2 linked regions of the Variovorax paradoxus B4 genome follow. The protein of the gene in region 1 binds, or shares a complex with, the protein of each later gene. Links are inferred from orthologs where the notes say so. Each region holds a gene or a part of one and is shown on either strand. Other genes may lie near its edges.

The links.
Region 2: the proteins of hfq (region 1) and VAPA_RS02895 are in contact, whole or in part, in a crystal structure (PDB 3VU3), measured with the Escherichia coli proteins. The link is inferred for Variovorax paradoxus B4 from one-to-one orthologs.

What each region holds. Positions count from the first base shown.
Region 1 is NC_022247.1:2,523,518-2,539,512, forward strand. What follows is about bases 9,606-12,598. They hold hfq (RNA chaperone Hfq), read left to right. Parts: upstream 9,606-10,975; coding sequence 10,976-11,221; downstream 11,222-12,598. Other genes in these bases: der (ribosome biogenesis GTPase Der), read left to right, coding at 9,606-10,811; hflX (GTPase HflX), read left to right, coding at 11,274-12,443; hflK (FtsH protease activity modulator HflK), read left to right, coding at 12,518-12,598. In the rest of the region: VAPA_RS11630 (pseudouridine synthase), read left to right, coding at 1-1,410; ndk (nucleoside-diphosphate kinase), read left to right, coding at 1,562-1,987; dual-specificity RNA methyltransferase RlmN, read left to right, coding at 2,009-3,157; type IV pilus biogenesis/stability protein PilW, read left to right, coding at 3,162-4,016; VAPA_RS11650 (helix-turn-helix domain-containing protein), read left to right, coding at 4,009-4,959; ispG (flavodoxin-dependent (E)-4-hydroxy-3-methylbut-2-enyl-diphosphate synthase), read left to right, coding at 4,956-6,236; hisS (histidine--tRNA ligase), read left to right, coding at 6,249-7,571; VAPA_RS11665 (YfgM family protein), read left to right, coding at 7,577-8,269; outer membrane protein assembly factor BamB, read left to right, coding at 8,277-9,419; more of der, read left to right, coding at 9,468-9,605; more of hflK, read left to right, coding at 12,599-13,876; protease modulator HflC, read left to right, coding at 13,893-14,798; VAPA_RS11700 (DUF2065 domain-containing protein), read left to right, coding at 14,817-15,005; VAPA_RS11705 (ATP phosphoribosyltransferase regulatory subunit), read left to right, coding at 15,049-15,995. UniProt on the Escherichia coli protein: RNA chaperone that binds small regulatory RNA (sRNAs) and mRNAs to facilitate mRNA translational regulation in response to envelope stress, environmental stress and changes in metabolite concentrations.
Region 2 is NC_022247.1:616,030-630,241, forward strand. What follows is about bases 9,380-12,327. They hold VAPA_RS02895 (catalase), read left to right. Parts: upstream 9,380-9,734; coding sequence 9,735-11,921; downstream 11,922-12,327. Other genes in these bases: VAPA_RS34795 (hypothetical protein), read left to right, coding at 9,571-9,738; VAPA_RS02900 (CHAT domain-containing protein), read left to right, coding at 12,081-12,327. Also shown: VAPA_RS02845 (YbdK family carboxylate-amine ligase), read right to left, coding at 1-390; VAPA_RS02850 (cation:proton antiporter), read right to left, coding at 387-1,658; VAPA_RS02855 (site-specific recombinase), read right to left, coding at 1,655-3,625; Co2+/Mg2+ efflux protein ApaG, read right to left, coding at 3,766-4,161; rpe (ribulose-phosphate 3-epimerase), read left to right, coding at 4,233-4,928; VAPA_RS02870 (hypothetical protein), read right to left, coding at 4,942-5,214; VAPA_RS02875 (M14 family metallopeptidase), read left to right, coding at 5,394-6,398; non-homologous end joining protein Ku, read left to right, coding at 6,470-7,501; ligD (non-homologous end-joining DNA ligase), read left to right, coding at 7,510-8,406; VAPA_RS02890 (transglutaminase-like domain-containing protein), read right to left, coding at 8,417-9,235; more of VAPA_RS02900, read left to right, coding at 12,328-14,212.

The sequences.
Region 1 (15,995 bases):
GAAGAAGAGCCCGACGAGGAAGAGGACGACCTCGACCGCGCACGCCGTGCCGCCGAGCGCGAGCAGCGCAACGCACCGCCGCCCGAGCCGATCCGGTTCGCGGACGTGATCTCGGGCCAGTTCGACGCCGACGAAGAGAGCCCTGAAGTCCCGCCGCTCAAGCGCGTGCTGCTGCCGGAGGCCGACTCGCCCAAGCTGCACAAGGTGCTGGCCCAGGCGGGCCTCGGCTCGCGGCTCGAAATGGAAGCGCTCATTCTCCAGGGCCGCATCTCGGTCAACAACGAGCCGGCCCACATCGGCCAGCGCATCCAGTACGGCGACCAGGTCAAGATCAACGGCAAGCCGATCCGCTACCGCATCGCGCCGCCTCCGCCGCGTGTCATCGCCTACCACAAGCCCGTGGGCGAGGTCGTGACGCACGACGATCCGCAGAACCGCCCGACGGTCTTCCGCAAGCTGCCGCGCCTGCAGCAGGGCAAGTGGCAATCGGTCGGACGGCTCGACCTGAACACCGAAGGCCTGCTGCTGTTCAGCAGCTCCGGCGACCTGGCCAACCAGCTGATGCACCCGCGCTTCGGCCTGGAGCGCGAGTACGCCGTGCGCGTGCTGGGCGCGCTCAATGCCGAGGAAAAGAAGAAGCTGCTCGAAGGCGTTCGCCTCGACGATGGCATGGCCCAGTTCGGCACCATCGAGGAGGGTGGCGGCGAGGGATCCAACCACTGGTACCGCGTCACCATCTCCGAGGGCCGCAACCGCGAAGTGCGGCGCCTGTTCGAATCGGTGGGCCATGCGGTCAGCCGGCTGATCCGCATCCGCTACGGCGCCATGGTGCTGCCGCGCGGGCTGAAGCGCGGCGCCTGGATGGAACTCGACGAGCGCGACATCAACGCGCTGTTCCAGGCCTCGGGCGGCGGTGCGCCGCGTCCGCAGCAGCAGCAACGAGGGCCGGGCCAGGAAGGCGGCGCCGGCGGCGGGCGCAACGGACGCAACAAGAAGCGGCGCGGCAATCGCAACGCCGGCGGCGGACAGCAGCAGCCGCGCGACCTGCGCGATCCACGCGACGATGGCCGCGAGGCGCCCATTCCGAATCCGCTGGGCGAAGGCCGTCCGCCGCGCGGCGAGCGCGGGGGTCGTGGCAACCGGGGCGCCGGCGGCAATGCAGGCCTGCCGCCGCAAGGGCGTCGTGGCAATAACAACAACCGGGGCAACCGCCAGGGCGAGGAGCGGCCGCCGAGCGGCGCGAACCAGCCCGATCCGATGAAGACCTCGCTCGGCTACATCGGTGCCGACAGCTTTTCCCGTCAGCGCAAGGAGCAGCGCCAGGGGCCGGGGCGCCGCGGCGGCGGTCCGGCGGGTGGCGGCTTTGGCGGGCAGGGCGGCCCCGGCGGAAATCGGCGCCGCGGGCGCTGAAAGCCAGTTCTCCAGCGCAGCCTTTCTCGGGGTTTTCACCAAACCCGGAGGCTGCGCCGGTTAAAATCAGAGGCTTTGTCGACTTACGATGCAACATATTCGTTGCAGTTGTGACAAATCACTTCAAAATCAAAGCTCAGGAAGCACTTCAATGGCTATCGAACGTACCCTTTCCATCATCAAGCCCGACGCCGTCGCCAAGAACGTCATCGGCAAGATCGTTTCCCGCTTCGAAGCTGCCGGCCTCAAGATCGTTGCCGCCAAGCTGGTGCATCTGTCGCGCAACGAAGCCGAGCAGTTCTACGCGGTCCACAAGGAACGTCCGTTCTTCAAGGACCTGGTCGATTTCATGATCTCCGGCCCCGTGTTCGTGCAAGTGCTCGAAGGCGAGAACGCCATCGCCAAGAACCGCGACCTGATGGGTGCCACGGACCCCAAGAAGGCGGCCCCCGGCACCATCCGCGCCGACTTCGCCGACAGCATCGACGCCAACGCCGTGCACGGTTCGGACGCTCCCGAAACCGCCGCCAACGAAGTGGCGTTCTTCTTCGCCGGCCTCAACGTCTACGCGCGCTGAAGCCGTACGCCAGCTGATTTCATGACCACGGCCAACCTGCTCGAATTCGATCTCGAGGGGCTGGCTGCGTTCTGCGAAAAGCTCGGCGAGAAGCGATTCCGCGCCACGCAGCTGTTCCGCTGGATCCACCAGCGTGGCGCCAGCGACTTTGCCCAGATGACCGATCTGGCCAAGTCGCTGCGCGAAAAGCTCGCCACCACCGCTCGCGTCGAGGCCCTGCCGGTCATCACGCAGCACGAATCCAAGGACGGCACGATCAAGTGGCTGTTCGACGTCGGCGACGGCAATGCCGTCGAAGCCGTATTCATTCCCGAAGACGACCGCGGCACGCTGTGCGTGTCGTCTCAAGCCGGCTGTGCGGTGGGTTGCCGCTTCTGCTCCACGGGGCACCAGGGCTTCAGCCGCAACCTGAGCACGGGCGAAATCGTCGCCCAGCTGTGGTTTGCCGAGCACTTCCTGCGCAAGCACCTGAAACGCGACGATCGCGTCATCTCCAACGTGGTGATGATGGGCATGGGCGAGCCGCTGCAGAACTACACGGCGCTGGTGCCCGCGCTGCGCACCATGCTCGACGACAACGCCTACGGCCTGTCGCGCCGCCGGGTGACCGTGTCGACCTCCGGCGTCGTGCCGATGATCGATCGCCTGGGCGCCGACTGCCCGGTGGCCATGGCCGTGTCGCTTCATGCGCCCAACGATGCGCTGCGCGACGATCTCGTGCCGCTCAATCGCAAGTATCCGATTGCCGAACTGCTCGAGGCCTGCAAGCGCTACCTGGCGCACGCGCCGCGCGACTTCATCACGTTCGAATACTGCATGCTCGACGGCGTCAACGACCAGCCCGAGCATGCGCGTCAACTGGTGGAACTCGTGCGCAGCCACAACATCTCGTGCAAGTTCAACCTGATTCCGTTCAATCCGTTTCCGGCTTCGGGCCTTCTGCGCTCGCCGCAGCCGCGGGTGCTGGCCTTTGCCAAGACGCTGAGCGAGGCCGGTCTCGTGACCACCGTGCGCAAGACGCGCGGTGACGACATCGATGCGGCCTGCGGACAGCTGGCCGGCGACGTCAAGGACCGCACCCGCGCGGCGGAACGCATGGCCCAGCGCCGTGGCTCGGAGCGCACCGTTGTTTTGCATCCGGTTCGCAAGACCGCCCCCCAGGAGCATTGACCTAATGAGGATGGCCTTTCCGATGACGACCGCGAGCGCGCAGCGGCTGATGGCTGCAGGCTTTGCCGGCGTCGCCGTGGCGTTTCTGCTCGCGGGCTGCGTCAACACCCGAACCACCACCACCAGCCTGGCCGACACCAGCTCGGGCAAGGGCGCCGAGATGGTGACCGAATCCGACGAAAGCAGCCGGCAACGCCGCGCGCGCCTGCGCATGGAGCTCGCCGCCGGCTACTTCGAGCACGGCCAGACCACCGTCGCGCTCGACGAGATCAAGCAGGCGCTGGTTGCCGACCCCAACTACGCGGACGCCTACAACCTGCGCGGCCTGGTCTACATGCGGCTCGAGGATGCCGGGATGGCAGAAGACAGCTTCCGCCGCGCCATTGCCATCAATCCGCGCGATCCCAACGTGCGGCACAACTACGGCTGGCTGCTGTGCCAGCAGAACCGCTATGGCGATGCGGCCCAGCAGTTCACCGAGGCACTGGCGGTGCCGAGCTACACCGACCGTGCCAAGACGCTCATGACCCAGGGCGTCTGCCAGCTCAGGGCGGGCCAGCGTGCCGAGGCGGAGCGCAGCCTCATGAAGGCCTACGAGATCGACGCCGGAAATCCGGTGGTCGGATTCAACCTGGCTTCGCTGCTGGTGCAGCGCGAAGAGTGGTCGCGTGCGCAGTTCTACATCCGCCGCGTCAACAACAGCCCTTCGGCCAGCGCCGAGACGCTCTGGCTCGGCATCAAGATCGAACGACGGCTCAACAACCGCGAAGCAGTGGCGCAGTTGGGAGGGCAGCTGCAGCGGCGCTTTCCGCAGTCCCGGGAGGCAATAGCGTACGAGCGCGGGAATTTCAATGACTGAACGGGTTTCGGAGTTCGGCACTTCCGCGGTACTGCCGCTCGAGGAAGGCGACATCACGCACAAGACGGCCGGCGACATGCTGCGCGAAGCGCGCGAGGCGCACGGGTTGCACATCGAAATGGTGGCCGCGGCCCTCAAGGTGCCGCCGCAGAAGCTCATTGCGCTCGAGGCGGACGACATCGCCTCGCTGCCCGATCCGGTCTTTGCCCGGGCCCTGGCCAGCAGCGTCTGCCGCGCCCTGCGCATCGATCCCGCGCCGGTGCTCGCGAAGCTGCCGGGCGCGCAGCGCGCGGCGCTGGCACTGGCCGATCGCACGCTCAAGAGCAATATCGTTTCCGGAACGCCGCGCTGGAACGGCGGGCGCTCCAGCGGCCTTCCGTCGCGCGCAGTGTTGACGGTCGTGGGGCTGCTTCTGGTCGGCGCGGCCGTGCTGTTCTGGCTGCCCCAGTCGGTGTTCGATCAGGTCGGGGCCTCCGTGTCGCGCTGGACGTCGCGCAGCGACAGCGGTTCGGTGGCCGAGGCGCCGGCGGCTGCGCCGGCTTCGGGCGGGTCGTCCGTCGTCGTCGAGAGCGCGCCGGTGTCGCCCGTGGCACCTGCGGCACCCGTGACCTCGGGCACTCCCTCCGCAGCCTTGCCGGTGGGCAACGCTACCGCTGCGGCGGTTGCTTCGACCTCTGCAGCCGCTGCGGCACCTGCCAACAGCCAGCAGCTGGTTTTCGTCGCGCGCGAGGAATGCTGGATCACGGTCGCCGAAGCCGGCGGCAAGCAATTGCTGCGCCGTAGCCTGAAGGCCGGCGAAACGGTGGCGTTGTCGGGCGCGCTGCCGTTGTCGGTGGTGGTGGGGCGCGCATCGGCGGTCGATGTGCAGGTGCACGGAAAGCCCTACGATCTGAAGCCTGTCACGCGCGGCGGCGGCGTGGCCCGTTTCGAGGTGGCATCGTGACCGACTGCACTCCCCAACCCATTGACTCGGCGGCCCCCAAGGCGCGCCGTTCGCGCCAGGCCCAGGTGGTCTGGGGACCGCGCACCGTGACGGTGGGCGGCGATGCGCCCGTGCGGGTGCAGTCCATGACCAACACCGACACCGTCGATGCCGTCGGCACGGCCATCCAGGTGAAGGAACTCGCCATTGCCGGTTCGGAGATGGTGCGCATCACCGTCAACACGCCGGAGGCGGCTGCCCAGGTGCCGTACATCCGCGAGCAGCTTGACCGCATGGGCATCGACGTGCCGCTGATCGGCGACTTCCACTACAACGGCCACCGCCTGCTCACCGACTATCCGGCCTGCGCCGAGGCGCTGAGCAAGTACCGCATCAATCCCGGCAACGTCGGCAAGGGCGACAAGCGCGACCGCCAGTTCGGCCAGATGATCGATGCGGCCATGCGCTGGAACAAGCCCGTTCGCATCGGCGTCAACTGGGGCAGCCTCGACCAGGAACTGCTTGCCAGCCTGATGGACATCAACAGCCAGCGCGCCGAGCCCTGGGATGCCAAGCAGGTGATGTACGAGGCGCTGATCACCTCGGCCATCGAATCCGCCAGGCTGGCCGAATCGATGGGCATGGCCGGCAACCAGGTCATCCTGTCGTGCAAGGTGAGCGGCGTGCAGGACCTGATCTCGGTCTACCGCGAGCTCGCCAAGCGCTGCGACTATCCGCTGCACCTGGGGCTCACCGAAGCCGGCATGGGTACCAAGGGCACGGTGGCATCGGCCACGGCGCTTTCCATCCTGCTGCAAGAGGGCATCGGCGACACCATTCGCGTGTCGCTCACGCCCCAGCCGGGCGAGTCGCGCACGCAGGAAGTGCTGATCGCCAACGAGATCCTGCAGGCGCTGGGCCTGCGCGTGTTCGTGCCGAGCGTCACCGCCTGCCCGGGCTGCGGCCGCACGACCAGCACCACCTTCCAGGAACTGGCCAAGCAGATCGACGACTACCTGCGCATGCAGATGCCGGTCTGGCGCAAGAAGTATCCGGGTGTCGAGACGCTGAAGGTGGCCGTGATGGGCTGCATCGTCAACGGCCCCGGCGAGAGCAAGCACGCCGACATCGGCATCAGCCTGCCCGGCACCGGCGAGGCGCCCGCCGCCCCGGTCTTCATCGACGGCGAAAAGGCACTCACGCTGCGCGGCGACAATATCGCCAACGAGTTTCACCAGCTCGTCGAAACCTACATTCAAAAGCGCTTCGGCCAGCACCAGGCTGCCGACGTCGCCTGACCACTTCCTCCCATGGCTGACAAGATCAATGCCGTCAAAGGCATGAACGACATATTGCCGGCGAGCGTGCCGCGCATCGACCGCCTGCCCGATTCGGCCCTCTGGTCGTGGTTCGAGCAGACGGTGCGCGGGCTCCTGGTCCGCTACGGCTACCAGTACATGCTGACGCCGGTGGTCGAACCCACGGCGCTGTTCGTGCGCGGACTGGGCGAGGTGACCGATATCGTCGAGAAGGAGATGTACTCCTTCACCGACGCGATGAACGGCGACAAGCTCACGCTTCGCCCCGAGGCCACCGCCGGCATCGTGCGCGCCATGGTCGAGCACAACGCGCTCTACAACGGCCCGCTGCGCCTGTGGACGATGGGGCCGATGTTCCGCCACGAGCGTCCCCAGAAGGGCCGGTACCGCCAGTTCCACCAGCTCGACGTCGAGGCGTTGGGCTTTCATGGTCCGGACGTGGACGCCGAGCTGATCCTCATGGTGCGGGCGCTGTGGCGCGAGCTCGGGCTGGTCGAGGGCGAGCACGTGCGCCTGGAGATCAACAGCCTGGGCCAGCCGGCCGAGCGCCAGGCGCACCGCGAAGCGCTGATCCGCCATTTCGAGGCGCATGCCGACGTGCTCGATGCCGATGCGCAGCGGCGCCTGCACAGCAATCCGCTGCGTATCCTCGATACCAAGAATCCCGCCATGCAGGCCGTGGTGGAGGCCGCGCCCCAACTGATGGACTTCCTCGGCGAGGAGTCGCGTGCACACTTCGATGCGGTGTGCGATGTGCTCGATGCCGCAGGGCTGGCCTACCGCATCAACCCGCGCCTGGTGCGCGGGATGGACTATTACAACCTGACCGTCTTCGAATGGGTCACCGACCAGCTCGGCTCTCAGGGCACCGTCTGTGGAGGAGGGCGCTATGACGGCCTCATCGGCCAGATGGGCGGCAAGCCTGCACCGGCCGTAGGCTTCGGCCTGGGCATCGAGCGGCTGTTGCTGCTGGTCCAGGAACTCCGCCTGCCGGTCCCCGCCGCGGCGCCCGCGGCCTACGCCGTCGTGCCGTCGGCCGCCGCGCTGCCGCAGGTCATGGTCGTGCTCGAGCAGTTGCGCGCCGCCGGCGTGAGCGTGCTGCAGCATGCGGGCGGCGGCAGCATGAAGGCGCAGTTCAAGAAGGCCGACGCGAGCGGAGCGCGCTATGCGCTGATCTTTGGCGAGGACGAGCTGTCGCGTGGCGAAGTCACCGTCAAATCGCTGCGCGAGGGCGGTGGCGAACAGGTGGCGCGGCCGCTCGCCGAGGTGGCCACCTGGGCCGCCACCCTACAATCGCCGGCTTCCAACATCTGACACGCATGGCAACCCATCTCGATCTCGACGAACAGGAACAGCTCGACCAGCTCAAGCATTTCTGGAACACCTACGGCACCCTGATCACCTGGGTGGTGTTGCTCGTGGCCGGGGCCTTCGTGGCCTGGAACGGCTGGCAATATTTCCAGCGCAACAAGGCGGCGCAGGCCGCGGCCCTCTACGACGAGGTCGAGCGCAGCACGCAGTCCGGCGACGTGGAGCGCATCCAGCGCGTGCTGGGCGACATGAAGGAACGCTTCGCCGGCACCGCCTATGCACAGCAGGCCGGCCTGCTGGCCGCCAAGGCGCTGTACGAGAAGGGCAACCTCGAGGCTTCGCGGGCGGCGCTCGGCTGGGTTGCGCAAAGCGCCGTCGATCCGGGCTACAAGGCGGTCGCCAAGCTTCGGCTGGCAGCCGAACTGCTCGACAGCAAGTCGTACGACGAAGCGCTCAAGCAGCTTTCGGGCGACGTGCCCAAGGAATTCGAACCGCTCGTGGCCGACCGCAAGGGCGACATCTACATGGCCCAGGGCAAACGCGCCGAAGCGCAGGCCGAATACCGCAAGGCCTGGACCGGCCTTGGCGCGACGTCCGATTACCGGCGACTGGTCGAATTCAAGCTCAACGCCGCCGGCGTCGATCCGAAGAGCCTGGCACCTGTGATCACGGTCACGCCAGCAGCCCCCAAAAATTCCTGATCGCACTATGAATTTCAAGCGTTTCATGCCTGAGTCGTCCGCCCTGCGTGCAGGTTCGGCTATTGTCTTGGTCGCAATGCTGGCCGCCTGCTCGGGTCCCGGCAAGCCCAAGCCGGCCGAACTGCCCACCAACCCCGCGTTGTTCGGCGTGCGCCAGGCCTGGAGCGTGCGCATCCCGGCCGTGAGCTTCCCGCTGGCCACCGACGTCAGCGGCGACATCGTCACCGTGGCCGGCGCCGACGGCACCGTGGTGGCGATCGATGCGCGTGCCGGCCGCGAAACCTGGCGCGCGAACGCGGGCGCCAAGCTCGCTGCCGGCGTCGGCAGCGACGGTTCGCTGGCCGCGGTCGTGACCACCGACAACGAACTCGTGGCCATGGAAGGCGGCAAGGTCCTGTGGAAGCAGCGGCTCTCGGCCCAGGCCTTCACTGCGCCACTGGTGGCCGGCCGCCGCGTGTTCGTGCAGACCGCCGACCGCAGCATCAGCGCCTGGGACGGCCAGAGCGGCCGTCGCCTCTGGCTGCAGCAACGCACGGCCGAGAACCTCGTGCTCAAGAAGTCGGGCGTCCTGATCGCCGTGGGCGACACGCTGATTTCGGGCATCGGCGGCCGGCTGGTCGGCATCAATCCGGCCAATGGCACCTCGCGCTGGGAGGCGCCTATTGCAGCCCCGCGCGGCACCAACGACGTGGAGCGCCTGGTCGACCTGACCGGCAGCGTGAGCCGTGTCGGCGACACCGTGTGTGCCCGCGCCTATTACGCCAACGTTGGCTGCGTCGACACGCTGCGCGGCCAGCTGCTCTGGAGCAAGCCTGCCGTGGGCGCCGAGGGCGTCAGTGGCGATGAGGGTTTCGTCTACGGCACCGAGGCCGATGGCAGCGTCACGGCCTGGCGCCGCTCCGACGGCGAGCGCGCCTGGCAATCGACCCGTTTCAAGAACCGCGTCCTGACCGGGCCGCTCGCGGTGGGCCGTTCGCTGGTCATCGGCGAAAGCACGGGAACGCTGCACTTCGTTTCACGCGAGGACGGTGCGCTTCTCAATCGCGTCACGCCCGATGGCTCCGCCATTGGCGTCACCCCGGTGATGGCCGGCAACACGGTGGTCGTGGTGACCGCCAACGGCGGTGTTTTTGGATATCGCCCTGAATAACTCTCTGCAAGGCCCGACCATGAAAACCGCGCCCGTGAAAGGCCGGCCATGAAGCCGGTCGTGGCCCTGGTCGGGCGGCCCAACGTTGGCAAGTCGACCCTTTTCAACCGCCTGACGCAGACGCGCGACGCCATCGTCGCCGACTTTGCCGGGCTCACGCGCGACCGCCACTATGGCAATGGCCGCCTGGGCAAGCACGAGTTCATCGTGATCGACACCGGCGGCTTCGAGCCCGATGCGGGCAGCGGCATCTACAAGGAAATGGCCAAGCAGACGCGGCAGGCCGTGGCCGAAGCCGACGTGGTGATCTTCGTGGTCGATGCCCGCGAAGGCCTTTCGGCGCAGGACCACGACATTGCCAACGAGCTGCGCCGTCTCGGCAAGCCCTGCGTGCTGGCGGCCAACAAGGCCGAAGGCATGCACGACGGCACCAAGCTGGTCGATTTCTACGAACTCGGCTTCGGCGACGTGCACGGCGTGTCCGCGGCGCACGGGCAGGGCATGCGCGATCTGGTCGAACTGGCGCTCGCACCGCTGAACCTGCCCGATCCGGACGACGAGGCGGACGAGGATGACGTCAACAAGCCCATCAAGCTGGCGGTGGCCGGACGGCCGAACGTCGGCAAGTCCACGCTGATCAACACCTGGCTCGGCGAAGAGCGCCTGGTGGCTTTCGACTTGCCGGGCACCACGCGCGACGCCATCTCGGTGCCGTTCGAGCGCAACGGCCAGCGCTTCGAACTGATCGACACGGCCGGCCTGCGCCGCAAGGGCAAGGTGTTCGAGGCGATCGAGAAGTTCTCGGTGGTCAAGACGCTGCAGGCCATCGAGTCGGCCAACGTCGTGCTGCTCCTGCTCGATGCCACGCAGGGCGTGACCGACCAGGACGCGCACATTGCCGGCTACATCCTCGAAAGCGGCCGCGCGGTGGTGATTGCCATCAACAAGTGGGACGCGGTCGACAGCTATCAGCGCGAGCAGATCCAGCGCCAGATCGAGACCCGGCTGCCGTTCCTCAAGTTCGCCTCGCTGCATTTCATCTCGGCCATCAAGCGCCAGGGCCTGGGCCCGGTGTGGCAGGCCATTGCGCAGGCCCACAAGTCGGCCACGCGGAAGATGTCGACGCCCGTGCTGACCCGGCTGCTGCTGGAAGCCGTGCAATTCCAGTCGCCCAAGCGCGCGGGCATGTTCCGGCCCAAGCTGCGCTATGCGCACCAGGGCGGCATGAATCCTCCGGTGATCATCATCCACGGCAATTCGCTGGAGCACGTCACCGAGGCCTACAAGCGCTTTCTCGAAGGGCGCTTCCGCAAGGAGTTCGATCTTGTGGGCACGCCCTTGCGCATCCAGTTCAAAAGCTCGCAAAATCCCTTTGCGGACAAGGACGATTGAGTGCGCTTGGCCGCCGATGGCGGCCGATGAGCCATGGCCGGGTCGAAAGTTCCGCCTTTTGAGAGACGTTATTTTTCAAAGGCTTTTGACCCCGATTGCTGCAGCGCAGAAACCCTGTGTTAAGGTCATCTCTCCAACAACTACTCTTGAACACGGAGAATATCGTGAGCAATAAAGGGCAACTTCTACAAGACCCGTTTCTGAACACCCTGCGTCGCGAGCATGTGCCGGTCTCCATTTATCTGGTGAACGGTATCAAGCTGCAGGGCCAGATCGAGTCTTTCGACCAGTACGTCGTGTTGCTTCGCAACACGGTGACGCAAATGGTCTACAAGCACGCCATCTCCACCATCGTGCCGGGTCGTGCCGTCAACTTCTCGGCTGCCGAGAACGACGACGCCGCAGCCTGATCGCGCGGAGCGCGGCGGCAACCCCGCCGCGCTTTTTCCATATTGATCCCGCTTGTCTGAACTGAACCCCCGCCAGGAAGGCGCCGCCGTTCTCGTCGGCGTCGATTTCGGGCTGCCCCATTTCGACAGCGAACTCGAGGAACTCGGCCTGCTTGCGCAGACCGCGGGCCTGGAGCCTGTCGCGCGCCTCGTATGCAAGCGCAAGGCGCCCGACGCGGCACTTTTCGTCGGAAGCGGCAAGGCCGAAGAAATCAAGGAACTGGCCGCACTGCACCAAGCCAGCGAGGTCATCTTCGACCAGTCGCTGAGCCCGGCGCAGCAGCGCAACCTCGAGCGCCAGCTCGACATCGCGGTGTACGACCGCACCTTCCTCATCCTCGAAATCTTTGCCCAGCGCGCACGCTCCCATGAGGGCAAGCTGCAGGTCGAGCTGGCCCGCCTGCAGTATCTGAGCACGCGCCTGGTTCGCCGCTGGTCCCACCTCGAGCGCCAGACGGGCGGTGCGGGCGTGCGCGGCGGTCCCGGTGAAAAGCAGATCGAGCTCGACCGCCGGATGATCAGCGAATCGATCAAGCGCACGCGCGAGCGCCTGGCCAAAGTGCAGAAGCAGCGCGGCACGCAGCGCCGCCAGCGCGAGCGCCGCGAGACCTTCAACATCTCGCTCGTGGGCTATACCAATGCCGGCAAGTCGTCGCTGTTCAACGCGCTGGTCAAGGCCCGCGCCTATGCGGCCGACCAGCTCTTTGCCACCCTCGACACCACCACGCGCAACCTCTACCTGGGCGACGCCCGCAGGCAGGTCTCGATTTCCGACACCGTCGGCTTCATTCGCGAGCTGCCGCACGGCCTGGTCGATGCTTTCAAGGCCACGCTGCAGGAGGCCGTCGATGCCGACCTGCTGCTGCACGTGGTGGATGCCTCCAATCCGCATTACCCGGAGCAGATGGCCGAAGTGCAGTCCGTTCTTCGCGACATCGGTGCCGACACCGTTCCCCAGCTTCTGGTGTTCAACAAGCTCGACGCCCTTGAAACCGCACAACATCCGCTGCATCTGCAGGACGACATGGAAATCGACGGCGTACAGGTTCCGCGCATCTTCCTCAGCGCGCGCAGCGGCGAGGGCCTGCCACTTTTACGGGCCGAGCTGGCCCGCCGGTCGGGTTCCCTGGGCGATACGATGACCCCAGAGGCCGACACTGAATTGCACGATACCGCCAATTGATTGGGCACAATCCCGCCACTGACAAGAGAACGAAGCGAATGAATGCAAAGCCAGCGTGGAGAGGGTTTCTGGGCATGTTCAACCTGAACGATGGCCGATGGGGCCGTGGCGACGAGCCGGCCTCCAACGGCGACCGCCCGACCGGCAACCGGCCTCCCGACGCAGACCCGCCGGGCGCGCCGACGCCACCGCCCTCGGGCAACAACAACGGCAACCGCCCCCGCGGCCAAGGCCCGAACCAGGGGCCGCCCGACCTTGACGAACTCTGGCGCGACCTCAATCGCAAGCTGGGGGGCTTCTTCGGCGGCAAGGGCGGCGGCAATCGCCCCACCGGCAACGGCGGTGGCGGCAATGGCTATCGGCCGGACATGAAGAATGCAGGCTTCGGGCTCGGACTGGTGGCGGCGGTTGCCGTTCTCATCTGGCTCGGTACCGGCTTCTTCATCGTGAATGAAGGCCAGCAGGCCGTGGTGACCCAGTTCGGCCGCTACAAGTCGACCGTGGGCGCGGGCTTCAACTGGCGACTGCCGTATCCCATCCAGCGCCACGAAGTGGTCGTGGTCACGCAGATCCGCTCGACCGACGTCGGCCGCGATGCCATCGTGCGTTCGACCGGCCTGCGCGAATCGGCCATGCTGACCGAAGACGAGAACATCGTCGAGATCAAGTTCGCCGTGCAATACCGCCTGAGCGATGCGCGCGCCTATCTGTACGAAAGCAAGTCGCCCTCCGAAACCGTGGTGCAGGTGGCGGAAACCGCCGTGCGCGAGGTGGTCGGCAAGATGAAGATGGATGCGGCCCTTGCCGAGGAGCGCGACCAGATCGCACCTCGCGTGCGCACGCTGATGCAGACCATCCTCGACCGCTACAAGGTCGGCGTCGAAGTCGTCAACATCAACCTGCAGCAGGGTGGCGTGCGTCCGCCCGAGCAGGTGCAGGCCGCCTTCGACGACGTGCTCAAGGCCGGCCAGGAGCGCGAGCGCGCCAAGAACGAGGCCCAGGCCTATGCCAACGACGTGGTGCCGCGCGCAACGGGTACCGCATCGCGCCTCAAGGAAGAGTCCGAAGCCTACAAGGCGCGCATCGTTGCGCAGGCGCAGGGTGACGCCGGTCGCTTTGGTGCGGTGCTGGCCGAGTACCAGAAGGCGCCGCAGGTGACGCGCGACCGCATGTATACCGACGCCATGCAGCAGATCTACGCCAGCACCACCAAGGTGCTGGTCGATACCAAGCAAGGCTCCAACCTGCTGTACTTGCCGCTGGACAAGCTCATGCAGCAGAGCGGCAACAACCCGGCCGCAACGCCGGTCGATGCGGCCAGCCCCAGCGTGGCGGGTACCGCGCCAGCCCAGTCGTCGGTGATTCCGGTGGCGCCGCCATCGAGCGAGAGCCGCGCCCGCGATGGCCGTTCGCGTGATCGCGACGTGCGTTGAAAAGGCCAGTAAGAACATGAACAGAATCGGATTCATCGCTTCGTCGATCCTCGTGCTGCTGGTGCTGCTGAGCTCGACGCTCTTCGTCGTCGACCAGCGCCAGTTCGGCGTGGTGTATGCCCTCGGCCAGATCAAGCAGGTCATCACCGAGCCTGGCCTGAACTTCAAGCTGCCGCCGCCGTTCCAGAACGTGTCGTACATCGACAAGCGGCTGCTCACGCTCTCCAGCCTCGACACCGAGCCCATGCTCACGGCCGAGAAGCAGCGCGTGGTGATCGACTGGTACGTGCGCTGGCGCATCATCGATCCGCAGGCCTACATCCGCAACGTGGGCCTCGACGAAAACGCGGGTGCCACGCAGCTCAACCGCGTGGTGCGCAATGCCTTCCAGGAAAACATCAACAAGCGCACCGTGCGCGACCTGATCTCGGTGCGCCGCGAGGCGCTGATGGCCGACGTCCAGCGCGAGGTGCTGGCCGTGGTGAAGGGTGCCAAGCCCTGGGGCGTTGACGTCATCGACGTGCGCATCACGCGTGTCGACTATGTGGAAGCCATCACCGAATCGGTCTACCGCCGGATGGAGGCAGAGCGCAAGCGCGTGGCCAATGAATTGCGTTCGACCGGCTATGCCGAGGGCGAAAAGATCCGCGCCGACGCCGACCGCCAGCGCGAGGTGACCGTGGCGAACGCCTACCGCGATGCCCAGAAGATCAAGGGCGAGGGCGATGCCCAGGCCGCCGCCGCCTACAGCGAGGCCTTCGGCCGCGACCCGCAGTTCGCGCAGTTCTACCGCAGCCTCGACGCCTACAAGCAGAGCTTCAACAAGAAGAGCGACGTGATGGTGCTCGACCCGTCGTCGGACTTCTTCCGCGCCATGCAGAGCGCCGGCACGCCCGCAGGCAACGCTCCTCCACGCCGCTGATCCGGCGCCGGGCCGCCCGTGAGCGCCGAAATCTTCTGGAGCGCGCTGGCGCTGGTCCTGGTGATCGAAGGCATCCTGCCTTTTGTCTCGCCGGGCGGGTGGCGGCGCGGTTTCGGGCAGCTCATGCAGCTGCGCGACGGCCAGCTGCGCTTCTTCGGACTCTGCAGCATCTTGATGGGTTTGGCCCTTCTTTGGCTGCTGGGGTAGCGCGGCCCGGTAGAATCCCGGTTTAACCACGCCCCCGATCCCCATGTCCGCCTGGGTCCTCCCGGATCACATTGCCGATGTGCTGCCTTCCGAGGCGCGCCACATCGAAGAACTTCGACGCCAGCTGCTCGATACCGCCCGTGGCTATGGCTACGAGCTGGTAATGCCGCCGCTGCTCGAGCACCTCGAGTCGCTGCTGTCCGGCACCGGCGAGGCGCTCGACCTCCAAACCTTCAAGCTGGTCGATCAGCTCTCGGGCCGCAGCATGGGCCTCCGGGCCGACACCACGCCCCAGGTGGCGCGCATCGATGCCCACCTGTTGAACCGCGAAGGCGTGGCGCGGCTGTGCTACTGCGGACCGGTGCTGCACACCCGCCCCGACCGGCCGCACGCCACGCGCGAGCCCCTGCAGTTCGGGGCCGAAATCTATGGCCATGCGGGGCTCGAGGCCGATACCGAAGTGCTGCTGCTCGCGCTCGATTGCCTGCATGCGTCGGGCCTGAAGGACGGCGTGATCGTCGACCTGGCCGACGCGCGCATCGTGCGGGCGCTGTTTGCCGGCGTGCCGGTCGACGCCGCCATGCTGGCGCGCGTGCATGCGGCGCTGGTTGCCAAGGACGCGAGCGAACTGCATGCGCTCACGCGCAATTTCCCGGCGTCGTCGCGCGACGGGCTGCGCGCGCTGGTCCAGCTGTATGGCGATGCGTCGGTGCTCGACGAGGCCGCCAAGGCCCTCAAGGGCACGCCGGCCGTGCGCGCGGCGCTGGCCGGACTGAAGCAGCTGGCCGAGAGCCTCGGCGCCGATTCGGCGCGGCAGATCAGTTTCGACCTGGCCGACCTGCGCGGCTACGCCTACTACAGCGGCATGCGCTTCGGCATCTACGTGCCGGGCGCGGCCGACGCGCTGGTGCGCGGCGGCCGCTACGACGAGGTCGGCGCCGTGTTCGGCCGCAACCGGCCGGCGGTCGGCTTCAGCCTTGACGTGCGCGA
Region 2 (14,212 bases), 1.9 Mb from region 1 along the record:
CTGCTGGAAGGCATGCGTGCCGCCGCCCACCACCGCGATGTTGAGCTTGTCGGCGTTCCTGATCAGCGCCTCGCGGATCGGCGAGAGCTGCGTGATCACGTCCTGCGCCGAATGGCAGATGTCGGTGGAGATCTCGATCATGCTCGAGGTCATCTCGGGCACCACGCTGCCGGGCAGCGGCGTCTGCGCCATCAGCCGCAGCATGTCTTCCGCATAGGGCGCCAGGTCGTAATCGTGCGTGTTGACGAGCTGCAGCTCGAGCTCCACGCCGAGCGACAGTGCTTCGGAGCGGTTGAAGGGTTCGAGCTTGACCACGCGGCTCGCGGGGTCCGCGGGCAGCGCGGCGGAGCGGAAGTCGTCGCTGTCGGGCAAAGGCATGGCCGTGGTCATCGCTGCGTGTCCTCCGTGGTGCTGAAGGCCTGGGGCGTCCAGGGCACCGAGCTTTCGCCCACCGCGTGGATGGCCACGGTGGCGAGCACGGCGCCCATCACTTCCATCAGGAGAATCGAGGGCAGGGCCACCTGCGTGATCATGGTGCCGAGCAGCGGCGACGCGGTGGTGAAATTCGAGGCGATGAGCAGCGCGATCGACGACAGCGGCGACATCGCGCAGCCCACCCAGAAGGCCTGGTTCCAGCTCGCGCCGCTGCCCGGGTTGGCAATGGCCACGCCGGCGATCTTGGCGAACAGGCGGATGCCGATCACCGCCAGCACCACGCTGGCCACCGGCAGCGTCCAGTCGGCCTGCGCCGCCACGATGGACACCAGCACGAACATCAGCATGGTGAGCAGCGACGAGGCCGTGCCGAGCTGCCGCTGCCAGGCCCAGGGCTTGGGGTTCAGCGTCTTGAGCAGCACCCCGCCGATCAGCGCGGCCAGCGGCGCGGAGCCGCCGACGTGGGCCGTGAGGGCGCTGGCGGCCGCAATGAGCGCGAGCAGCAGGATCGAGGTGTTCTCACTCGTCGGGCTCATGAAGCGCAGCGCCGTGCGCAGCGCCAGCGCGAGGATGGCGCCGACGACGAACGACAGGCCGAGCACCACCGCCACCGGATAGAGCTTCTGCAGCAGCGTCTGCGGCGCCCGCTCGATCAGGCCGGCCTGCGCATAGCCGAGCGTCAGCGCGTAGAAGGTGTTGAGCGTGGCCAGCGTCATCGCGCGCTCGGTCACAGGCCCCGAGGCGCGGGTGTCGATGATCACGCGGCTCAGCACCGCCGGCGAGGCGACGATGGCCATCAGCGCAATCGGGTTGGCCACCGGATCGGGCAGGCCCAGCAGCTGCAGCATCCAGAACACGCCGAAGTAGGTGAGCGTGGCCTCGAGCAGGCTCTGCACCAGCACCATCGGGTTGTGGCGGAACCAGCGCAGCGGCAGCCGGCCGCCGGCTTCGAACAGCACCACGGCCGCGCCGAGCTCCAGCAGGAACAGGCTGATGCCGCGCAGCGGCCAGATCGCGCCTTCGAAACCGGCCAGGCCGGCCACCGCGCCGACCATCGAATAGCCCACCACCTTGGGCAGGCCCAGGTAGCGCTGCACCAGGTGGCCCGAGGCCGCCGCCGCGGCCAGCAGCAGCGACCACAGCACGGTGGGCAGGCCGGCCGAAGGGCGCAGCCACTCGGACCAGAAGCCCAGCAGATCGTTGATGAGATTCGTCAAATTCATGCAGGTAGAAAGAAACTGATGGGCCGGCTGCGCCAGCGCGCCCAGATGGCGCTGCGGATGCGTGCGCGGTCACCCAGGCTGACGCTGTGCGCGCGCAGCGCCAGCCGGAATGCGAAATAGAAACTCACGCTCACATTGAGCGCGCCGATCACCGGGATGGCCGCCACCGCCCACCACAGCGCGGGCTGCTGGAGCACCGCCACGCCCATGGAGGCCGCGGCCGCCGCGATCTGCCCGGCCGACAGTGTCACGTGGCGCATGTCCAGCCCGAGCCCGAAGAAACCCGCGAATGCGGGCAGCAGTCCGAGCATGAGCCCGAGCGAGATGTTGGAGGCAAAGCCCGATATGTGCGTGCGCATGAAGGTGGCCCAGCGGCGGGCGCGGGCGGCACCCAGAAAAGCGCCGATGCGAGGGTTGTAACGCATGGCGGAGTCCAGCCGATGCAGGACAAAGGCGTTTTCTGTCCAGCCCGCGACGATGCTGGCCGCGAACAGCAGCACGCCGGTCATGGCCGCGAAGAGCGCGGTCGGGCCCAGCAGTGAGAGCGATTGCAGCGTGGCCGCGGCATGCGCCGCGTCCAGCAGCGGCCGGCCGAGCGCGAACTGCACCAGGAGGGCGAGCGCCAGCATCGCGGGCACCACCAGGCCCACGTTGCCCAGCACGGCCGCCACCTGCGAACGCACCAGATTGGCCACTTCGTCGACGAAATCGGCCACCGCGGCATCGGTCTTGATGTCGCGCAGCCGCGCCGCCATGGCCGGCGCCGTCATCGCGGGCTGCTTGGTGGCCAGCGTCAGGTGCAGCAGCTGGATCGCGACAAAGCTCGCGGCATACATCAGGCCCGACCAGAGCCCGCTCCAGAAGGCCGACAGGGCGAGCGCATAGATGCCGAACTTGAGCAGCACCGTCAGCGCGGTGAGCGCGCCGCCGCCGGCGGCCTTGCGCACCATCTGCAGGTAGCTGGCGCGGTCGCGCGTGATGTAGTGCTCGCCGGTCTCGGCGCTGCGCTCGGTCACCTTGGCCGCGAGCATCGAGGAGTTCGACGCGATCAGCGCGCGGATGCTGTTGCGCTCGCCGCCGGCCAGCACCAGCCGGCCCACCAGCCGCGCCACGCTGGGCGCGGGCGTGGGCGAGATCAGGCAGTCGAGCAGCTCGCGGATGCGCAGCACCCGCTCGCGCAGCTGGCGCAGCCGGAACACCAGGCCGACCGAGATGCCGTTGTCCTCCAGGTGCGTGTAGACCGAGGAGGCGCTGGCGCGGCAGGCGTCGAGCCGGTCGCGGAAGGCCACGAACGCGGCCTGCAGCGCGTCGTCGTCCCGAGGGGTGCGGAACATCTGCTCGCGCAGCTCGTCGAGGTCGGACATCAGCGCATGGAAGGCGCGGCGTTCACTGGCGGCGCTCATCCTGAGCCGCAATTCGGGCGAGAAGCCGGCCGCCACCACCTGGCTGCTGCAGTAGGTGACGGCGTCCATCACGGTGTGGCGCCAGCGCGGGGCGCCGTCGTCGTCGAGCGCGGCGTCGGCCAGCAGGGCGCCGATGCGTGCGAGCTGTGTGTCGTCCAGCAGCGCGATCCAGCCCGCGTCGAACACGCCGGGCAGCACCATGCGAAAGAGATCCGAGGCGTCGGTGGTCTCAGGCGTGCCGGGCAGGATCTTGCGGCGCAGCCGTTCGGTGAGCTCGCTCACGAAGGCGGTGCGCGGCGCAAAGCCGTAGTCCGCCAGCAGCGCGGTCAGATCGACCGCCTGCGTGAAGGCGCGCCACCACGCGCGCAGGCGCTCGCGCAGCTCGGGCCGAGCCTCGATCGCGCCGAGCAGCAGCGACACGCGCCCCACCGCGGCCTGCGGCGATGCACGGTCGCCGCGCAGCCAGTCGAAGACGTCGATCAGCCAGATGTGGCGCTGCGCCACATCCGCCGTCGGATCAAGCCGGGCCAGCAGCCCCTGCAGGTCAAGCGATGCAGCAGCCATAAAAAAGTAAAGAAATCAGATACCAGAAACACCGCGGAACCGGCTTTGCCGGGCCTCCGGTGTTGCCCCCGGCGAGGGGGAAGGAGAAGCGACACGAAGTGCGCGAAGCCTGGGGGCGTACCCAGTTCACTGGGGGAGTGCTAGTGCAATACCCGTGAAACGGGTGCTCCGCCGATGTCCGCCTCCAGCACGAACATCGGAATCGGCACGTCGAAGCGCTCGCCGTCCTCGGTCACCATGAAGTAGCTGCCATGCATGGTGCCGCTGGGCGCCTGCAGGCGGCAGCCGCTGGTGTAGCGGAACGATTCGCCGGGCGCCAGCAGTGGCTGCTGGCCGATCACGCCCAGGCCCCTGACCTCCTGCGCATGGCCCGAGGCGTCGTTGATGAGCCAGTGGCGGGCGATGAGCTGGGCGCTCGTCTCGCCCTCGTTGGTCACGGTGACGGTATAGGCAAAGGTGTAGATCTTGTCCTTGGGCGAGGACTGGTCCGCGAGATAGCGCGGCTCGACCTGGACACGGATGGGGCTGTGTGACATGCGCGCGATGGTAACTGGAGCCTTCCCTTGCACTGCTTTCCGGGTTTTCCGCCGGCTGCGACAATCGGCGCATGAACACGCCGTTCCGCATCGCCCCCTCCATTCTTTCGGCCGATTTCGCCCATCTGGGCGACGAGCTGGCCAAGGTCATCGCCGCCGGCGCCGACTGGATCCATTTCGACGTGATGGACAACCATTACGTGCCCAACCTGACCTTCGGCCCGATGATCTGCAAGGCCCTCAAGCCCTACGCCAGGACGGCCGACGGCGAGCCGGTGCCGATCGACGTGCACCTGATGATCCAGCCGGTCGACGCGCTGGCCGCGTCTTTCGCGGAAGCGGGCGCCGACTACATCAGCTTCCACCCCGATGCCTCGCCGCACGTGAACCGCAGCATCCAGGCCATCAAGGGCGCGGGCTGCAAGGCGGGGCTGGTGTTCAATCCGGGGCTGGGCCTGGAAGCGCTCGACTGGGCCATCGACGACATCGACCTGATCCTGATCATGTCCGTGAACCCCGGCTTCGGCGGGCAGAGCTTCATCGATTCGGCACTGCGCAAGATCGAGCTCGCGCGCAAGCGCATCGAGCAGAGCGGGCGTGACATCCGCCTGGAAGTGGACGGCGGCATCAAGGCCGACAACATCGCGCGCGTCGCTTCCGCCGGCGCCGACACCTTCGTGGCGGGCAGCGCGATCTTCAACGCCAAGGACTACGCGGCGGTGATCTCGTCCATGCGCGAGCAGCTCGCAGGCGTGGGCGGCAAATAATAGAAATCCCGGGTCAGGGCTTGACCTTGTCGTTGTAGACGCGGTCCGCCACCGGTCCGCGGTCGGTGTCCACGCTGCCGCGCTCGATGTCCTCGTAGCTCTTGCGGCCCACCTCGGACGGCTGTCCGTCCTGCGCTTCCTGGCTGTCGGAAGACTGGTCGTGCTCGTGCGGCAGGCGCGGCGCCGAATCGCCGCCCTGTTCGATCTTGGTGTTGCCGCCGCCGGCGTCCCGCAGCGGATCGCTCGGATCGACCGGAGCCTTGGTACGGCGCTTGGTGCTGCTCATGGCGCTGTTCCTTCACGGTGTCTTTCTGTGGGGTGAGCCTGCATGGCGCGCCGGCCGCGGCCGGTAGGACAGGCCCGGCATGCCCTGTAGGCACGGCACGCCGGGCCGCGCTCGATGCGCTGCTATGAAACGAGTAGCGGCTTTGCGTGCAGGGGAAGGCCTCCGCAATAATCGCCGGGATGTCCTCCGATCCATTTGCCGCCACCGTGACCGACAGCCTGCGCATCCACACCTTCGCCGCGCTGGAGCCCGGCCCGCGGCTGCTCGTGCTGGGCGGGGTGCATGGCGACGAGACCTGCGGCACCGCGGGCATCGAGCGCGTGCTGGCCGAACTCGATGGCGGCACCTTCCGGCTGCGGCGCGGGCAGCTCACCCTGGTGCCGGTCGCCAATCCGATGGCGCGGCGGCGCCTGCAGCGCGAGGGCGAGCGCAACCTCAACCGCCTGTTCAGGCCCAGCGCGGAGCCCGCGGACTACGAAGACCGGGTCACCAACGTGCTGTGCCCGCTGATCGAGCGGCACGACGTGCTGCTCGACCTGCATTCCTTCCAGAGCGAGGGCGAGGCCTTCGCGATGATCGGCCCGCGGGACAACACCGGTACGCTGGAGCCCTTCGCGCGCGCCAGCGAGGAGGGGCTGCTTGCGCTGCACCTGGGCACGCCCATCGTGGTGGAGGGCTGGCTCGACATCTACGCCGCCGGGCTCGCGCAGCGTTCCGCCGGCATCGCGGTCGGCGACGATGCGATCGACTTCGGCCGCGGCACCAACGAATACATCCGCAATTGCGGCGGCTACGGCGTCACGCTCGAATGCGGCCAGCACCGGGACCCGAAGGCGCCCGAGGTGGCGTGGCGCGCCATCCGGCGCGCGCTCGCGCTGCTCGGCATGGCGGCGTTGCCCCAGGGGTTGGTGGCGGAGCCGCCCAGCCCGCCCCAACTGCTGCGCCTGGCGAGCGTGACGGACCGGCAGCACGAGGACGACAGCTTCGTGCGCGACTGGGCCACCTTCGATGCGGTGCAGCGCGGCGAACCGATCGGCATGCGCCACGACGGCACGCTGGTGAGCGCGCCGGGCGACGGGTTCATCGTCTTTCCCAACGCGCTGGCGCTGCCCGGCGCCGAATGGTTCTACTTCGCGCATCCGAGCGAACGCGTGCTCGGGCCCCCGGTCGCCAGCGCCGCCTGAGCCTACGGCAGGCGCCGCCGCGTTCCTACATCGCACACCGGCGCGGGGCGCAGAGTTTCGAGGCTGAAGGAGTGTGTCCATGGCAGTCTCGAAAAAAAGCCCCCGCGCCGCGCGTCCTGTGGAAGGGCGCGATCAGCTTCGGCCTCGTCCACATCCCGGTGGCGCTCTACTCGGCCACCACCGACCACGGCATCGACTTCGACTGGCTCGACAAGCGCACGATGGACCCGGTGGGCTACAAGCGCATCAACAAGAAGACCGGCAAGGAAATTGCGCGCGAGAACATCGTCAAGGGCATCGCGTACGAAGACGGCGAATACGTGGTGCTGAGCGACAAGGAAATTGCCGACGCGTATCCCAAGACCACGCAGACCATCGAGATCGAGAGCTTCGTGCCCGCCAACGGCATTCCGTTCGTCTATCTCGAGCGCCCCTACTACGTGGCGCCCATCAACCGCGGCGCCAAGGTGTATGCGCTGCTGCGCGAGACGCTGCAGCGCAGCCGGCGCATCGGCGTGGCGCGCGTGGTGATCCAGACCAAGCAGCATCTCGCCGCGCTCGTGCCCGTGGGCCCGGGGCTGGTGCTGAACCTGCTGCGCTGGGGCGCCGACATCCGGCCCTGGACCGAGCTCCCGCTGCCTTCCGAGGATGCGAAGAAAGCGGGCCTGAACGAGCGCGAGATCAAGATGGCCGAGCAGCTGGTCGAGGACATGAGCGCCGACTGGGACCCGGACGACTACAAGGACGAGTTCAAGGACGAGATCCTGCGGCTCGTCGACCGCAAGGTGGCCGCAGGCCAGACCGAGACCGTGACGCAGCCCGAGCCCGAAGAGGGCCAGGCCGTCGAAAGCCGCGGCGCGAAGATCATCGACCTCACCGAGCTGCTGCAGCGCAGCCTGCGCAAGGGCGGTGTCGGCGGCAAGGCGGCCGCGGCCGGCAAGGCCGATGAAGACCCAGAGGAGGCGCAGGAAGAGGCGCCCGCAAGAACCAAGTCCAAGGCCAAGCCCAGGGCCCATGGCAAGAGCGCCGCAAAAAGCAGCAGCAGCACCGCACGCAAGCGCACCGCGGCCAAGGCCGCCACCGCCCGGCGCCGCGCGGCATGAGCGATCGAATGAGCACGCGGAAGAAGGCACTGCGCATCACCCACGCGGAGCGCGTGATCGACGCCGCCAGCGGCATCACCAAGGGCGAACTCGCGGCCTACTACGCTTCGGTTGCGCCGCTGATCCTGTCGCATCTCGCGGGGCGGCCCGTGGCGCTGGTGCGCGCGCCTGACGGCGTGGGCGGCGAGCTGTTCTTCCAGAAGCATGCGCAGCACAGCGAGATCGCAGGCATCAAGCTGCTCGATCCAGCGCTCGACCCGGGGCACGATCCGCTGCTGCAGATCGACACCGCCGAGGCGCTGCTCGGTGCGGCGCAGTTCAACACCATCGAGCTGCACACCTGGAACGCCACCTCGCGCGCCATCGGCAAGCCCGACCGCATGACCTTCGACCTCGACCCCGGCGAGGGCATCGACTGGCAGCTGATGAAGGAGGCCGCGCTGCTGGTGCACGTGCTGCTCGACGAGCTCGGCCTGCCTTCGTTCCTGAAGACCAGCGGCGGCAAGGGACTGCACGTGGTGGTGCCGCTTCGGCGCCAGTTCGGCTGGGACGAGGTGCGCGGCTTCTCGCGGGCCATCGTCGAGCACCTGGCGCGCACCGTTCCGGCGCGCTTCGTGGCCAAGAGCGGGCCGCGCAACCGCGTGGGCAGGATCTTTGCGGACTATCTTCGCAACGGCTTCGGCGCCACCACGGTCAGCGCGTGGTCGGCGCGCGCCCGGCCGGGCATGGGCGTGTCGGTGCCGCTGGCGTGGGAAGAGCTGCCCGACCTGGACAGCGCCGCCCACTGGACGGTGGCCAACATCGCCGGGCGCCTTGCCATCGGCAACACGCCCTGGGACGCGATGGAGCGCAGCCGCACGGGTCTTCGCGCCGCCATGGAGATGCTCGGCTATCTGCCTGCGTGAGGCCCCGGCCCTACTGCGGCACTTCCTCGGTCGTGACTTCGAAGCGCTTCAGCGAGTTGGCGCCGAACACCATGGTGATCGGCACGTCGGCCGCGTCGCGCCCGCGCGCAATCACGATGCGGCCGATGCGCGGCACGTTGTGGCGCGCGTCGAAGGTGTACCAGCGCTCTCCCAGGTACACCTCGAACCAGGCGCTGAAGTCCATCGGAGAGGGCACGGGCGGAATGCCGATGTCGCCGAGATAGCCGGTGGCGTAGCGCGCGGGAATGTTCATGCAGCGGCACAGCGTGATGGCCAGGTGGGCGAAGTCCCGGCAGACGCCCGTGCGTTCGCGGAATCCCTCCAGCGCCGTGCGCGTGGCGCGCGCGCTCTGGTAGTCGAAGCGCAGGTGCTCGTGCACGAAATCGCAGATGGACTGCACGCGGTGCCAGCCCGGTGCCACGTTGGCGAAATTGCTCCAGGCGAACGCGAGCAGTTCGCTGTCGACCTCGCAGTAGCGGCTCGGCAGCAGGAAGGGCAGCGTGGACACCGGCAGGTCCGCCGCCGCGTGCTCGACCGCGCCGTAGTCCACCGGATCGGCCCAGCCCGGGTCGAACACCACCGCGTGGTTGCGCAGCCGCACGCTCTGCACGCCCGCGGGAATCCGCACGCGCGCGCAATGGTTGTCGAAGCCGTCCATGTAGTAGTCGGTATGCAGCGGCGGCGTGAGGGTGACGTGCTCGCCGTCCTGCAGGTCCGCTGCGCGCGAAGGGTGGACATGCAGCATGTAGACCAGTGCGGTGGGCGCCGTGACGGCGAGTTCGATGTCGAAACCGATCTTGATCTGCATGTTCTTTCTTTCTTCCCTGTGTAAATGGCGTCGGTCCACAAATGCCCAAGCAGGCTTCGTGCCGCCCGTGTCCGATGCTACGGCTGCGCACGAGGCGCGGATGCGGGCCGACACGCCAGGCCGCGTAGGCGGCAGCCAGGCGCTGTCGGTGTGCTCCTACCGCGTAGACGCCGCCTCTCCCACAAGCGCGGGCGAGGCGCCACTACGGGTAACAGTGTGAGAAAAACATAACCTTTGGATTCGCTCGCAACTGCCCCCGCGAACCCGCTTTCGTGGCTTCATGGAGGCCGCAGCGCAAGCATCGAGTTGTTCAATCTGATCTGCTGGAGCGAATCATGGATCTGTCGTCGCTGTTCGATTCACTCACCGGTGCTTGGGGGGATGAAATCCTGTTCTGGGTGGTGGCCGCCGTGGCGGGTTTCATCTGCCTGATTGCGCTGGTGAACGTGCTGGACCTTTTTATCGACAACGAAGCTGACCCTCCCATGAAAGACCCTCGATGACGCCTCAGAACAAGGCCGCCGCCGGACGCCGCTCGAAGGCCATGGACGGCAGCAACGCCAAGCAGCAGCAACTCGATGGCTTCGCAACCGATCATGCGCCCAATCTGACGACCAACCAGGGTCTTCAGATTCCCGACAACCACAATTCGCTCAAGGCCGGGGTGCGCGGGCCCACGCTGCTCGAAGATTTCATCCTGCGCGAGAAGATCACGCACTTCGACCACGAGCGCATTCCCGAGCGCGCGGTGCATGCACGCGGCTCGGCGGCGCATGGCTATTTCCAGGTCTACAAGTCGATGTCGCAGTTCACCTGCGCCGATTTCCTGCAGGACCCGGACGCGAAGACGCCCGTTTTCGTGCGTTTCTCCACCGTGGCCGGCTCGCGCGGCTCGGCCGACACGGTGCGCGACGTGCGCGGCTTTGCCGTCAAGTTCTACACGCGAGAGGGCAACTACGACCTCGTGGGCAACAACATCCCGGTGTTCTTCATCCAGGACGCGATGAAGTTCCCCGACCTCATCCATGCCGTGAAGCCCGAGCCGCACCACGAGATGCCGCAGGCTGCCAGCGCGCACGATACCTTCTGGGATTTCGTCTCGCTCATGCCCGAGAGCACCCACATGCTGATGTGGGCGATGTCGGACCGCGCCGTTCCGCGCAGCCTGCGCATGATGGAAGGCTTCGGCGTGCACACCTTCCGCTTCGTGAACATCCGCGGTGAGAGCCACTTCGTGAAGTTCCACTGGAAGCCCAAGCTCGGCATCCACGGCCTGGCGTGGGACGAGGCGCAGAAGGTCGCGGGCAAGGACCCCGACTTCCATCGCCGCGACCTGTGGGAAGCCATCGACCAGGGCGACTTTCCCGAGTGGGAACTCGGCGTGCAGCTGGTGCCGCCGGACAAGGCGAGTTCGCTCGGCTTCGACCTGCTCGATCCCACCAAGCTGATCCCCGAAGAGATGGTGCCCGTGCAGCGCATCGGCCGGCTCGTGCTCAACCGCAACCCCGAGAACTTCTTCGCCGAAACCGAGCAGGTGGCGTTCCATCCGGGACACGTGGTGCCGGGCATCGACTTCAGCAACGACCCGCTGCTGCAGGGGCGCCTGTTCTCCTATACCGATACGCAGATCTCGCGGCTCGGCGGCGCGAACTTCCACGAGCTGCCCATCAACAAGAGCGTGTGCCCGTTCCACAACTTCCAGCGCGACGGCATGCACCGCCAGGCCATTGCGCGCGGCCAGGTGGCCTATGAGCCCAACTCGCTGGGCGACGGCAAGGAGTTCAGGGTCGACGGCGGCAGCGCCGGCTTCCAGTCGCATCCCGACGAGCTCGAGTCGCCCAAGGTGCGCCGGCGCAGCCCGTCGTTCGACGATCACTTCACGCAGGCGCGGCTGTTCTTCAACAGCCAGAGCGCGGCCGAGAAGGAGCACATCATTGCGGCCTTCCGCTTCGAGCTCTCCAAGGTCGATGTACCGGCCATCCGCCAGCGCATGGTCGACAACCTGGCGCACGTCGACGAGAAGCTCGCGCGCCGCGTGGCCGAGCCGCTGGGCATCGGCGCGCCGGACGCCAAGGCGGCCGCGGGCCGCGCAGGATACCGCGAGCACCGCATGACCCTGCCCATCGAGGAGTCGCCCGCGCTCAGCATGGCCGACACCGGCGACGGCTCGATCCGCACGCGCAGGATCGCGATCCTCGCGGCCGATGGCATCGACTCCGCCTCGCTCAAGCCGATCCGCGATGCGCTCGAGCAGGCCGGCGGCAAATGCAAGGTGGTCGGCGCCCGCCTGGGCACCATCGCCAGCGCATCGAAGCGGCAGATCGACGTCGACATGACCTTCGCCAACGGGCCATCGGTCGTGTTCGATGCCGTGCTGATCCCCGGTGGCGCCCAGGGCGTTGCGGCGCTTGCGGGCATGGGCGATGCGGTGCACTTCGTGCTCGAGGCGTACAAGCATTGCAAGGCCATCTGCACCGTGGGCGATGGCGTGCAGCTGCTCTCCACGCTCGGCATCAGCGCGAACGCGCAGCAGGGGGACGCACCCGCCGGCGTCATCGTTGCGGCCACGCCGGTCACCAACCTCGGCGACACCAGCGAGGCGACGCAGATCGCGCAGGCCTTCATCGCCGCGATTGCCAGGCACCGCCACTGGGACCGCGTCAACATCGATGCGATTCCTGCGTGATGCAGGGCCTGTGGCCGTAGTCCATTCGCGCTAGGCCTTCTTGCGAATAGGCGCGGCAGGGGCCCGATCCTAGACTTTCCCCACGAGGCCTGAACGGCGCGCACTTCCGCGGCGTCGACCCCCGCAACCGCGGGCACACGGGCCGCGCGCGGGGGTCCAATGACGTGGTTTTCGAGAACGGGATGGGAGCGCTCGGCACGTCGTGCAGGGGTCGCGGGTGCGCTGGGTCTGGCGGGCATTCTTCTGCTGGGGCACGGCCCCCTGGCATCGGCGCAGCAGCAACAGGCGTCGAATGCCGAAGCCGCGGCCGGCAGGGCGGAGCAGGCCCGGCTTGCCGACACCGACACCTTGCTGGCGTTGACCAGCGAGGGCGCGGTGCTCTACGGGCAGGACGCGGTCAAGCTGTCCGGCTACCAGTACTGCAGCCAGGCGGTGGCGCTGGCCGAGGCCGGCGAATTCCGCCAGAGCGTGCGCGCCGCCAGCAAGGCGCTGCACCTGGCCAATGCCACGCGCGATCCGAACCTGCTGGCCATGGCCAACCGCGACCTGGCCATCGTCTACAGCTATTCGGGGCAGCTCGAGAAGGCCGAGGAATTTGCCCGCGAGGCACTCAAGCATCCGGCGCGCGACCCCAGGCTGGTGGTCGGCCCGGTGCAGAAGGTGATCGGCGACGTGCGCACGCGCCGCGGCGACTACGCGGGCGCCGTGATCAGCTATGACGAGGCGCTGGCCAACAGTTCGCCGCGCTATGCGCCGCTGGTGCAGGCCTCGCTCGTCAATGCGCTGATCGAATCGGGCGACGCCGCAAGGGCGCGCGAGATGCTTGGGAGCATGGCGCCGCCGAAGGACGCGCCGCTGACCGCGCAGCTCGACCGCACCCGCGCGCGGCTGCTGCTGGCCGAGAACAAGCCGGCCGAGGCGCGCGACCTCTACCGCGCGCTCACTGCGCGGCAGGTCGGCACCGACACCGAGTACTACCGCCTCTGGGCCTGGGACGGCGTGGCGCGCAGCGAGCTCGCGCTCGGCCAGAAGCAGGCTGCGGCCGAGGCCATGGCGCGCGCGCTGGGCGGCATCGACCAGGTGCGCGCCAGGTTCCGCAGCGAAGAATTCAAGATGGGCCTGTTCTCGGACCTGCAGTCGGTGTTCGAGCGCGGCGTGTCGATCTACAGCGATGCGGGCGATGCGCGCCAGGCCTTCGAAGTGAGCGAGCGCAGCCGCTCGCGCGCGCTGCTCGATGCGGTGCGCGGCCGCGCGAAGATCAACGAGCGGGCCGCGAACACGGTGGACCTTGCCACGCTGCAGAGCACGCTCGCACCCGACGAGCGCGTGGTGCAGTTCCACTCGCTGCCCGACCGGCTGCTGGTGTGGGTCGTCGGCCCGGCCGGCATCGAGGCCACGACCGTGGCGGTGCGCCGCGAAGAGCTCACCGAACTGGTCGAGGTGTTCCGCAACTCCATCGTGCGCGGGCGCCGCGCGGCCATCACCAATGCCGACAAGCTGGGCGCGGCGCTGCTCGGGCCGCTGGCCCTGGCGCCGGGGCAGCGGCTGATCGTGGTGCCCCACGGGCCGCTGCACTACCTGCCGTTCCAGGCGCTGCGGCTCAATGGGCGCTACGTGATCGAGACCCATCCGGTGGCGGTGGCGCCCTCCATCAGCATTGCCGTGCAGCTCGCGCAGCGCACGCCGCGCGTGAGCGCATCGCTCACCGCCTTCGGCAATCCGCGCATCGAGGACAAGTACGACCTGCCCGGCGCCGAGGTCGAGGTGAAGCAGTTGGCGCAGCTGTTCCCCCGCAACACCGTGTACATGGGTGCCGCGGCCACCAAGACGCAGTTCCGCGACGTGGCCGCGCGCTCGCCGCTGATGCACGTGGCGGCGCATGCCGAGGCCGACGCGGTCGATCCGCTGTACTCGCGCATCCTGCTGGCCAACGAGGGCGGCAAGCAGAATTTCCTGGAGGCGCACGAGATCCTCGGCCTGCCGATGGATGGCACTGCGCTGGTCACGCTCTCGGCCTGCGAGTCGGGGCTCGGGCGCATCGCGCAGGGCGACGAGGTGCTGGGCTTCACGCGCTCCTTTCTCTCCGCCGGCAGCTCGAGCCTGATCGCATCGCTGTGGCCGGTGTCGGACGATGCGACCGCGGTGCTCATGGGCACGCTCTACGGCGAGCTGGCCAAGGGCCGCGACATCCAGAAGGCGATGCAGGCCGGGCAGCTGGCCGTGCTGAAGGATCCCAAGATGTCCCACCCCTTCTTCTGGGCGCCGTTCAACCTGATCGGCAACTGGCGTCT